3 regions of the Shinella yambaruensis genome follow, and region 1 is predicted to be linked to each of the others. Evidence: riboswitches for the same ligand, from Rfam matches in the RefSeq annotation. Region 1 holds a riboswitch; each other region holds the start of a gene.
What was found. Region 1 has a riboswitch for thiamine pyrophosphate ahead of thiD (bifunctional hydroxymethylpyrimidine kinase/phosphomethylpyrimidine kinase). Riboswitches for the same ligand answer to the same signal wherever they lie in the genome.
Positions count from the first base shown of each region.

Region 1 (3,856 bases):
GCTCCAGCGCCGCACCGAGCTTGCCCGCCGGCTGATCGCGGCCGGCACCCCGCTTGCCGAGGCCGCCATCGAAGCCGGCTTCGCCGACCAGAGCCACATGACGCGCAATTTCACCCGCCGCTACGGCTATACGCCCGGCGCCTTTCTCGCCGCGCGCGCCTGAGCGGCCCGCACCCCGCAATTTCATTCAAGACCCCCGGCGCCCTTCCGGTGTTCCCTGCTGCCTTTCAACCCGCATGGAACCAGACATGACTTCCGAATTCCTCATCACCTCGCTCGTCGTCATCCTCCTGCCGGGCACCGGCGTGATCTATACGCTGGCGCTCGGCATCAGCGGCGGGTTCCGCGCCGCCGTCCTGGCCGCCTTCGGCTGCACGCTCGGCATCGTTCCGCATATCCTCGCCAGCGTGGTCGGCCTTGCCGCCGTGCTGCATGCCAGCGCGCTCGCCTTCGAGGTGCTGCGCTATATCGGCGTCGCCTATCTCCTGTTCATCGCCTGGAGCCTGCTGAAGGACAGCAATGCGCTCGATGTCGGGCCGGAGCAGGCACCGGCCGGCAATGCGCTGAGGATCGTGCGCAAGGGCATCCTCACCAACATCTTCAACCCGAAGCTCTCGCTGTTCTTCCTCGCCTTCCTGCCGCAGTTCATCCCGGTGAGCGCCTCCGGAGATGCCACGGGCCAGATGCTTTTCCTCGGCGGCGTCTTCATGGCCCTCACCTTCCTCGTCTTCGTCGGCTATGGGGCGCTTGCCGCCGGCCTGCGCCGGCAGGTGCTGAGCCGGCCGGCGGTCATCGTCTGGATGCAGCGCAGCTTCGCCGCCGCTCTCGGCCTGATGAGCCTCCGGCTCGCGCTGGCCGACCGCTGACCGATCAGTTGCCGGAAAGATGGAAATGATGCAGCGGACCGTGGCCCGAGCCGACGGTCAGCGCATCCGACAGGCGCACGGCACCGGCGATGAAGCGCTTGGCCGCCGCCACGGCATCGACGAGCGCCTGCCCCTTGCCGAGCTCGGCGGCGATCGCGCTCGACAGCGAGCAGCCGGTGCCATGCGTGTTGCGCGTCAGCACGCGCACGCCCTCGAACCAGTGCAGCCGATCGGGCGTCGCGAGCACGTCGGGGCTCTCGCTGCCCGGCAGGTGCCCGCCCTTCAGCAGCACCGCCTTCGGCCCGAGGTCGAGCAGCCGCCTTGCCTGGTCCTCCATGCCGGCCCGGTCCACGGCCTCCGCCTCACGAAGGAGGGCCGCCGCCTCCGGCAGGTTCGGCGTGAGCACGCTTGCGCGCGGCAGCAGCTGGCGCACCAGCGCGGCCACGGCCTCCTGCGCCAGGAGCGAGGCCCCGCCCTTGGCGACCATGACGGGATCGAGCACGATGGGAACCGCGCGATGCGGCGACAGGGCCGTGGCGACGGCTTCGGCGATCTCCGCCGAGGCGATCATGCCGATCTTCACCGCATCCACCCGGATATCGGCGAAGACCGCGGCGATCTGCGCCGCCACGAAATCCGGCGGAACCAGATGCACGCCGGAAACGCCCTGCGTGTTCTGCGCCGTCAGGGCCGTCAGCGCCGCCATGCCGTAGGTGCCGCGCGCGGCAAAGGTCTTGAGATCCGCCTGGATGCCCGCGCCGCCCGAGGGATCGGAGCCCGCGATCGAGAGAATGTTTGCGATTGTGTCGGCCATCTCGCCTCCTTCCCGGCAGGGGCGGCCTCGGGGTGGCGGCGATGCGGCACCCGTTCGACTCCCTCCGCCGGCATGATCCGGTTCAGGTTCAAAGGGTGCTTCTCAGCCCGCCTTGCGGCGGGCGCCCCTGTCTTGAACGGGTTTTCGCAAATGACGCGGCGCCTGTCACGCCGAAAGTGGTGTCGCGGCGCGTTTGCCACCGGCGCCATGCATCCTTTTCCCCGAGAGCGGGGAAAAGGTGGCGGATTAAATCGTGGGCGGGTGAGCCCGCCCGCTCAGGCCTTGGTGACGTGGTATTCCTTGATGGCGACCATCTTGATCGCCGGATAACGTTCCGCCTCGTAGCGCAGCGAGAAGGCATCCTGCGCCAGGAAGACCGGGTCGCCGTCGAGGTCGCGGGCGATATCGCCGCGGCGCTGGGTGACGAACTTGTCCAGCTCCGCCGCGCTGTCCGACGAGATCCAGCGGCAGACGGAAAAGCGCGACATTTCGAAGGAGACGGGCAGGCCGTATTCCGCCGAAAGCCGCTCCTTCAACACGTCGAGCTGCAGCGCACCGACGACGCCGACGATGGCGGGCGAGCCGTCTTCCGGCGAAAAGAGCTGCACGACGCCCTCCTCCGCCATCTGCTGGAGCGCTTCCTTCAGCTTCTTGGCCTTCATCGCGTCCTCCAGCCGCACGCGGCGCAGGATTTCCGGCGCGAAGTTCGGCACGCCCTCGAAGACCAGCGCCTCGCCTTCCGTCAGCGTGTCGCCGATCCGGAGCGTGCCGTGGTTGGGGATGCCCACCACGTCGCCGGCATAGGCCGTATCGGCCAGCTGGCGCTGCGAGGCGAAGAAGAACTGCGGGGCCGAAAGGCCGATCGTCTTGCCCGTGCGGGCAAGGCGCACCTTCATGCCGCGCTCCAGCATGCCGGAGCAGACGCGCGCGAAGGCGATGCGGTCGCGATGGTTCGGGTCCATGTTCGCCTGGATCTTGAAGACGAAGGCCGTCATCTTGTCTTCCGAGGCATGCACCTTGCGCACGTCCGCCACCTGGTCGCGCGGCGGCGGCGCGAAGGCGCCGAGCGCGTTGATGAGGTCGCGGACGCCGAAATTGCGGAGCGCCGAGCCGAAGAAGACCGGCGTCATGTGCCCTTCGAGGAAAGCTTCCTGGTCGTAGGGCCGGCAGGCCTCGCGGGCGAGTTCCAGCTCCTCGGTGAAGGCGGCCCGCTCGTTTTCCGGCAGGTTCTTCGCCACCACCGCCGGGTCGTCGATCCTCGTCGGCTGCACCTGCGTGTCCGAGCCGCGGAAGGTGCGGTCGGCCAGGTGATAGGAGCCGCAGAAGGTCTTCGAGCGGCCGACCGGCCAGGTGACCGGGGCGGTGTCGAGCGCCAGCTTCTCCTCCACCTCGTCGAGGATTTCGAACGGATCGCGGCTTTCGCGGTCCATCTTGTTGACGAAGGTGATGATCGGGATGTCGCGCAGGCGGCAGACCTCGAACAGCTTCAACGTGCGCGGCTCGATGCCCTTGGCGGCGTCGATGACCATGACGGCCGCATCCACCGCCGTCAGCGTGCGGTAGGTGTCGTCGGCGAAGTCCTCGTGGCCGGGCGTATCGAGAATGTTGAAGACGTTGCCGTCATATTCGAAGGTCATCACCGAGGTGACGACGGAGATGCCGCGTTCACGCTCGATCTTCATCCAGTCCGAGCGGGTCTGGATGCGGTCCTTCTTCGCCTTCACTTCGCCGGCGAGCTGGATGGCACCGCCGAAAAGCAGCAGCTTTTCCGTGAGGGTGGTCTTACCGGCGTCCGGGTGTGCGATGATCGCGAAGGTGCGGCGGCGGGAGACCGCCTCTGCAAGGGTTTCGGCCATTTTCTGCAATATCCTGTGAGTTGCCGCGGTCTTTACAGCCTCCGCCGGGAAGATGCAATTGACGGGGTGGGACTGCGGCCGGCTTATGGGCGCATGAACGCACATGCCCCCACCCAGCCCACGCTCTGCCTTCTCCGCCTGCCGCATGGCGCGGGCATCGCGCTTCCCGCCTACGAGACCGGCGGCGCCGCCGGCATGGACCTGCGCGCCGCCGTGGCGGAAGACCAGCCGCTGACGCTGCCGCCCGGCCAGCGCGCCCTGGTGCCGACCGGCTTCGTCTTCGAGATCCCGGCCGGCTACGAGGGACAGGTCCGCCCCCG
Region 1 covers NZ_CP150638.1:4,587,953-4,591,808, reverse strand. The annotation lists gene WMC41_RS22360 (AraC family transcriptional regulator) at 1-163, shown strand, start outside; gene WMC41_RS22355 (LysE family translocator) at 249-866, shown strand; gene thiD (bifunctional hydroxymethylpyrimidine kinase/phosphomethylpyrimidine kinase) at 871-1,680, opposite strand; TPP riboswitch at 1,723-1,819, opposite strand; gene WMC41_RS22345 (peptide chain release factor 3) at 1,956-3,536, opposite strand; gene dut (dUTP diphosphatase) at 3,630-3,856, shown strand, end outside.

Region 2 (3,856 bases), 970 kb from region 1:
TCTCCGTGATCGGCATCGCCGTCTTCGTCGGCCTCACCGCCTGGGACACGCAGAACATCAAGGAACAGTATGCCGAAAACATCGACCAGGAATCGCAGCAGAAGATGGCCGTGTTCGGTGCGCTTTCGCTATACCTGAACTTCGTCAACATCTTCCAGCTCCTGCTGAATTTCACCGGCGAACGCGAGTAGTTTTCGCAAGGGATTTCAAAGAGAACGGCGGGGCAAAACCCCGCCGTTTTCTTTTGTCAGAAGCCTGCACTCCGTTCCCCCCGGCGTCATCCTCGGGCTTGACCCGAGGATCCTGTGTGTTTGGTCTGATGTAAGATGGTTGCGGGAAGGAGGCCGAGAGGATCCAGGCCGCCGTTTGTGACGGCAGGCCGCGGCGTGGCTTGGTCCCTTCCCGCTTCGCCCATCAACCTGAACAGTTGCACGGGGCTGTCGCCACAGACCCCGCACACAGGAGCAGGCGCCATGACGATACACCATACCTTCATCGGCTGCGACATCGGCAAGGACATGATCGACATCTTCGATCCGAAAACGGCCAGGTTCTGCCGCATCCCCAACGAGCAGACCGCGCTGTCCGCTTTTGCCCGTGGTCTCGACCCGGCCACCGACCTGGTCGTCTTCGAGGCGACAGGTCATTGCGACCGGCTGCTGCGCCTGTGTCTTTCGCAGGCCGGCATCGCCTTTGCCCGCGTCAACCCGAAGACGGCCCGGCGCTTTGCCGAAGCGCGGGGACGGCTGGCCAAGACCGACCGCATCGATGCCCGCTCGCTTTGCGAGATGGGAACCATGTTCGGCCTGACGGCCGAGGCGCCGCCTTGCCCGGTGCGCGAGCGGCTGGCGGCCCTTGCCCGCCGCCGGGACCAGCTCGTCGATGCCCGTGCAACCGAGCGCCGGCATCTTTGCGATGCCTTCGATCCCGCCGTCCGCGCCGACATCGAGGCCATGATCGCCATCCTCGGCGAGAGGATCGCCTCGATCCAGGCTGCGATCGACGAGCAGATGAAGAATGGACATCTCGCTCAGCAGGCGCACCGCCTTACCTCCGCGCCCGGCGTGGGCAAGGTGACAGCCTTGACCCTGCTGGCCCATATGCCCGAACTCGGCAGCCTTTCGCCCAAAACAGCCGCAAGCCTTGCCGGCCTTGCCCCCTTCAATGACGATTCCGGCAGGAGATCCGGCCGACGCCGCATCAAGGGCGGCAGGCCACGCGTGCGAAAGGCCCTCTACATGGCGGCCCTCGGCGCCATCAAGGCCTCAGCGCGCCTGCGCGCCTTTCATCAGGCCGTCTCAGCCAGAACAGGCTCCGCAAAGGCCGGCATCATCGCCGTCGCACGAAAGCTCATCACGATCCTCAATGCAATGCAGCGCGACAAAACCAACTTCGCTTGAACACAGTTGCCATATCGCGGGTGCCGTGTGGATCCTCGGGTCAAGCCCGAGGATGACGGAGGAGTGGTTTTCGCACAATATAATGTAAGATTTTACTTACGTATTTTACCATGTTGACAAATCATCCCCGAGCGTCTTTGCTTAGGGCATTCACCAGGGGGGTCCCGACAAGGGGCTGAGATACTGCTGGCATTCGCAGCGCAGTGACCCGTTGAACCTGATCCAGTTCATACTGGCGTAGGGACGGTGCAAGCGCTGTAGAACCCGAAATCCGCAACCCGGATTCCGCCTACGCGTCCTTCCATCATTCCGGCTCTAGGACTGGGTCTCCAACCGCAAACTTGGAGCCTCACGATGAACATTGCCGCCCAGAAGCTCACCCCCACCGTCACGACGGGCGCCCTTCCCGCCTCGCGAAAGATCCACATAGCCGGCGAGCAGCACCCGGAGATCCGCGTGCCGATGCGCGAGATCGCGCTGCACCCGACCTCCGGCGAACCGCCGGTCATCGTCTACGACGCCTCCGGCCCCTATACCGACCCCGCCCATGTCGTCTCGATCGAGAGCGGCCTGCCGCGGCTGCGCGAGGCCTGGGTCGCGGCGCGCGGCGACACCGAGGACTATGAAGGCCGCCACATCCGCCCGGAAGACAACGGCTTTGCCACCGGCGAACGGCTGACGCCGGAATTTCCCGTGCGCAACCGGCCGCGCCGGGCGAAGGACGGCAAGGCGGTGACGCAGCTCGCCTATGCCCGCGCCGGCATCATCACGCCGGAAATGGAATTCATCGCCATCCGCGAGAACCTCGGCCGCAAGGCCGCCAAAGAGGCGCTCATCCGCGACGGCGAGAGCTTCGGTGCCCATATCCCCGACTTCGTCACGCCGGAATTCGTTCGCCAGGAAGTCGCGAGCGGCCGGGCCATCATCCCGGCCAACATCAACCATCCGGAAGCCGAGCCGATGATCATCGGCCGGAACTTCCTAGTGAAGATCAATGCCAATATCGGCAATTCCGCCGTCACCTCCTCCATGGCGGAAGAGGTCGAGAAGATGGTATGGGCGATCCGCTGGGGCGGCGATACGGTCATGGACCTTTCCACCGGCCGCAACATCCACAACATCCGCGAATGGATCATCCGCAATGCGCCGGTCCCGATCGGCACCGTGCCGCTCTACCAGGCGCTGGAAAAGGTGAACGGCATTGCCGAGGACCTCACCTGGGAGGTCTTCCGCGACACGCTGATCGAGCAGGCCGAACAGGGCGTCGACTATTTCACCATCCATGCCGGCGTGCGGCTCGCCTATATCCCGCTCACCGTAAGCCGCGTCACCGGCATCGTCTCGCGCGGCGGCTCGATCATGGCCAAATGGTGTCTCCATCACCACCGGGAAAGCTTCCTCTACGAGCATTTCGAGGAGATCTGCGACATCTGCCGCGCCTATGATGTCTCCTTTTCGCTGGGCGACGGGCTGCGTCCCGGATCGATCGCCGACGCCAACGACGCCGCGCAGTTCGCCGAACTCGAAACGCTCGGCGAGCTGACGCAGATCGCCTGGGCAAAGGATTGCCAGGTGATGATCGAAGGCCCCGGCCATGTGCCGATGCACAAGATCAAGGAGAACATGGACAAGCAGCTGAGGACCTGCGGCGAGGCGCCCTTCTACACGCTCGGGCCGCTGACGACCGACATCGCCCCCGGTTACGACCACATCACCTCGGGCATCGGCGCCGCGATGATCGGCTGGTTCGGCACGGCCATGCTCTGCTACGTCACGCCGAAGGAACATCTCGGCCTGCCCGACCGCGACGACGTGAAGGTCGGCGTCATCACCTACAAGATCGCCGCCCACGCCGCCGATCTCGCCAAGGGTCACCCGGCGGCGAAGATCCGCGACGACGCGCTGTCGCGCGCCCGCTTCGAGTTCCGCTGGGAGGACCAGTTCAACCTCTCGCTCGACCCGGAGACCGCACGCGCCTTCCACGACGAGACGCTGCCGAAGGAGGCGCACAAGGTGGCGCATTTCTGCTCCATGTGCGGCCCGAAATTCTGCTCCATGCGCATCTCGCACGATATCCGGGCCGAGGCGCAGAAGGAGGGGCTGGAGGCCATGGCGGCGAAATATCGCGACGGCGGCGACCTCTATATGCCGCTTGCCGGCGCCCCGGCGGGAGAATGACGATGCGCGTCCTCGTCAAGGGGGCCGGCGTGGCCGGCCTCACGGTCGCCTGGCAGCTCTATCGCCACGGTTTCGACGTCACCATCACCGAGCGCGCCGAAAAGGTGGGCCTCGGGGCCTCCGGCTTTGCCGGCGGCATGCTGGCACCCTGGTGCGAGCGGGAGAGCGCGGAGGAGCCCGTGCTCACGCTCGGCCGCTCGGCCGCCGACTGGTGGGAGGCGGCCGTGCCCGGCCATGTCAGCCGCCGGGGAACGCTGGTCGTCGCCGCCGGCCGCGAT
Region 2 covers NZ_CP150638.1:3,617,242-3,621,097, forward strand. The annotation lists gene WMC41_RS17700 (Bax inhibitor-1/YccA family protein) at 1-191, shown strand, start outside; gene WMC41_RS17705 (IS110 family transposase) at 474-1,400, shown strand; TPP riboswitch at 1,546-1,662, shown strand; gene thiC (phosphomethylpyrimidine synthase ThiC) at 1,755-3,578, shown strand; gene thiO (glycine oxidase ThiO) at 3,581-3,856, shown strand, end outside.
Region 2: it holds a riboswitch for thiamine pyrophosphate, as region 1 does, so the genes downstream of both, thiC (phosphomethylpyrimidine synthase ThiC) here and thiD (bifunctional hydroxymethylpyrimidine kinase/phosphomethylpyrimidine kinase) in region 1, are expected to answer to the same signal.

Region 3 (3,856 bases), 530 kb from region 1:
TATGCCGGCAACGGCGCCTATCCCGACAGCTACTACGCCGCCTCCCGCAATATCATCCGCACGCCGAAGGTGCTGGAGGGCGCGGTCACGGCCGATGTCGCCGTGCTCGGCGCCGGCTATTCCGGCCTTTCCACCGCCATCCACCTTGCCGAAAAGGGCTACAAGGTGGTGATGGTCGAGGGGGCGGGCATCGGCTGGGGCGCTTCGGGGCGCAATGGCGGCCAGATCGTCAACGGCCTCAATGCCAGTCTCGACACGATCAAGCGCCGCTACGGCGATCAGGCCGGCGCCTTCGTCGGCGGCCTCGTGCAGGAGGGCGGCAGGATCATCCGCCGCCTGGTCTCGCAGTATGATATCGATTGTGACCTAAAGGACGGCAACATCTACGCCGCTTACACGCCTGCCCACATGAAGGACCTCGAGCACAAGAAGGCGCTGTGGAAGAGCTACGGCATGGACGACCACCAGATGCTCGACAAGGCGGCGATGCGAAAGCTCGTCAACACCGACGCCTATATCGGCGGCATGCTGGATACGACCGGCGGCCACATGCACCCGCTCAACCTCACGCTTGGCGAGGCCAGGGCGCTGGAGACGCTCGGCGGCGTGATCTACGAGCAGTCGCCCGTCACCCGCGTCGAGCACGAGGCGGAAAAGCCCGTCATCCACACGACGAAGGGCAGCGTCACGGCAAATGTCGCCGTCATCTGCGGCAATGCCTATCTCGGCCATGTCGTGCCGAAGCTGGTTTCGCGCGTCATGCCGGTCTCCACCCAGATGATCGCCACCGAGCCGCTCGGCGCCGAGCGCGCCGATGCGCTGATCCCGAGCGACATGTGCGTGGAGGACGTGCGCTACATCCTCGATTATTTCCGCCTGTCGGCCGACAAGCGCATGATCTTCGGCGGCGGCACCGTCTACGGCGGCACGGACCCGGCCGACGTCAGGGCTAAGATTCGCCCGAACCTCGAAAAGGTCTTCCCCTCGTTGAAGGGCTTGAAGATCGATTATGCCTGGAGCGGCAATTTCGCCCTCTCCTTCTCGCGCGTGCCGCAGATGGGCAAGATCGGCAAGAACACCTATTTCGCCCATGGCTACAGCGGCCACGGCGTCACCGGCTCGCATCTCTTCGGCCGCATCCTCAGCGAGGCGATCGACGGCGACCTCTCGCGTTTCAGCCAGTTCGAGAAACTGCCCTGGATCCCCTTCCCGGGCGGGCGCATGTTCCGCGCGCAATATTCCACCATCGGCTCCTGGTGGTACCAGTTCAAGGACGCCTTCGGCCTTTGAGGCCGAATGGACAAGTCGCGCTTGCGCGAGCCCTAGGATTATTGGCGAAGTCCGCCAACCTCTCCTCCGTCATGGTCGGGCCTGACCCGACCATCCACAGTCGCGGATGACGCATGGATCCTCGGGTTAAACCCGAGGATGACGACAGAAGGCGGGGTGATGTGTGTCATCGAACCAAGCCTGGCGCCAGCACCGGCCTTCCGCTTGCCCCTTGCGCGCCGCCTCGCGCAGGATTATGCCTTGCCTTGCTCTAACGGGGTGCCCGGGGTTCTTTCCTCCGGCTGAGAGGCGGTTTCGCCAACCCGAAGAACCTGATCCGGCTCGTACCGGCGGAGGGATTAGACGGCACATCCAGCGCCCTACTCCCGTTTTGTGAACAGCAAGGAGGCGCGGATGCGCAAGACTTCTCTTTCCACCATCGCGGCACTCGCCGTTTCCCTCGCCTTTCCCGCGCTCGCGCAGGAAAAGACGCTGACCGTCTACACCTATGAGAGCTTCGTCGCCGAATGGGGCCCCGGCCCCAAGGTCAAGGAAGCCTTCGAGAAGACCTGCGGCTGCACCGTCGAGTGGGTCGGCGTCGCCGACGGCGTCGAACTTTTGACGCGCCTGAAACTCGAAGGCGAGGGCACGAAGGCCGACCTGGTGCTCGGCCTCGACACCAACCTGATCACCGAGGCCAAGGCGACCGGCCTCTTCGAGGTGCACGGCCTTTCGCCGGCGGACCTCACCGTGCCCGGCGGTTTCTCCGATGATACGTTCCTGCCCTACGACTACGGCCATTTCGCCGTCGTCTATGACAGCGAGACGCTCAAGAACCCGCCGGCGAGCCTGAAGGAGCTGGTCGAGGGCGATCCCTCGCAGAAGATCGTCATCGAGGATCCGCGCACCTCGACGCCGGGTCTCGGCCTCCTGCTCTGGGTGAAGTCGGTCTATGGCGACAAGGCGGGCGAGGCGTGGGGCAAGCTGAAGGACCGCGTGCTGACCGTCACGCCCGGCTGGTCGGAAGCCTACGGCCTCTTCACCAAGGGCGAGGCGCCGATGGTGCTGTCCTACACGACCTCGCCGGCCTACCACGTCATCGCGGAACAGAGCGAGCGCTACAAGGCCGCCGCCTTCTCCGAGGGCCACTACGTGCAGATCGAGGTCGCCGGCCTGACGCGCACCGCCGACGACAAGGACCTTGCCCGCCAATTCCTGACCTTCATGACCGGCCCGGACTTCCAGTCGATCATCCCGGAGACCAACTGGATGATGCCGGCCGCGAAGACGAAGAACCCGCTGCCGGCCGCCTTCGACGCGCTGGTGAAGCCGGAAAAGACCTTCCTGATGCCGTCGGACGAGGTCGCGGCCAACCGCAAGGCCTGGATCGACGAATGGCTGGCGGCGATGAGCGCCAGGTAGCGTGATCTTCGCCCGCACTGAGCGACGGACGCTGCGTGTCGCCGGGGGCCTCGCCCTCGGCACCGTGCTCGCCTTCGTCGGCGCGGCGACGGCCGTGCTTCTCGCCCATGCCGGCCCCGGCGCCGGCGCGCCGCTCCTCGATGCCTATATCGGACGCGTCGCGCGGTTCACGCTGCTGCAGGCGACGCTCTCCACGCTGCTGTCCGTCCTCCTCGCCATTCCCGTCGCCCGGGCGCTCGCCCGGCAGCGGGATTTTCCGGGTCGCGTCTGGATCATCCGGCTGTCCGTCGTACCGCTCGGCCTGCCGGCGCTGGTCGCCGCGCTCGGCGTCATCGAGATCTGGGGCCGGCAGGGCGTCGTCAACGACCTGCTCGGGCTTGCCGGGCTGCAGAGCCCGTTCAGCGTCTACGGGCTTGCCGGCATCCTGATCGCCCACGTCTTCTTCAACCTGCCGCTCGCCGCGCGCTTCCTGCTGGCGGCCCTCGACCGCATTCCGGCGGAATACTGGCTGACCTCCGCCAATCTCGGCATGGGCGGCGGCGCGGTGTTCCGGCTCATCGAATGGCCGGTGATCCGGCGGGTCCTGCCGGGCATCGCCGGCCTCGTCTTCATGCTCTGCGCGACGAGCTTCACCATCGTGCTGACGCTCGGCGGCGGACCGGCGGCGACCACGATCGAAGTGGCGATCTACCAGGCGCTGCGCTTCGATTTCGACCCCGAGCGCGCCGTGCTGCTCGCCTTCCTGCAAATCCTCGTCACGGCAAGCCTGCTCTGGCTGATCTCGCTGTTCGGCCGCCCGCCCGAGGAAGGCATGACGGCGGGCCGCGCCATCCGCCGTTTCGACGGCCGCGGGCGCCGCCTCCCCGATGGCCTTGTCATCCTTCTCTTCACCCTCTTCACCGCCGCCCCGCTCGCCGCCACCCTCGTCTCGGGCCTTTCCGCCGATCTCGTCCGACTGGCGCTCGATCCGCTGCTGCACCGGGCGCTCCTTACCAGCCTCGCCATTTCCTTCGCCTCGGCCTGCCTCAGCCTCGCGATCGCGCTGCCCATCGTGCTCGTGCCGCGACTTGCCGAAACGGGCGAGGCGGGCATCGCGACGCGGCTGATGGGCCGCGCACTGCCGGCAGTCGGCTCGCTCATCCTGCTCGTGCCGCCGGTCGTCGTC
Region 3 covers NZ_CP150638.1:4,061,635-4,065,490, forward strand. The annotation lists gene WMC41_RS19830 (NAD(P)/FAD-dependent oxidoreductase) at 1-1,290, shown strand, start outside; TPP riboswitch at 1,535-1,645, shown strand; gene thiB (thiamine ABC transporter substrate binding subunit) at 1,684-2,691, shown strand; gene thiP (thiamine/thiamine pyrophosphate ABC transporter permease) at 2,693-3,856, shown strand, end outside.
Region 3: it holds a riboswitch for thiamine pyrophosphate, as region 1 does, so the genes downstream of both, thiB (thiamine ABC transporter substrate binding subunit) here and thiD (bifunctional hydroxymethylpyrimidine kinase/phosphomethylpyrimidine kinase) in region 1, are expected to answer to the same signal.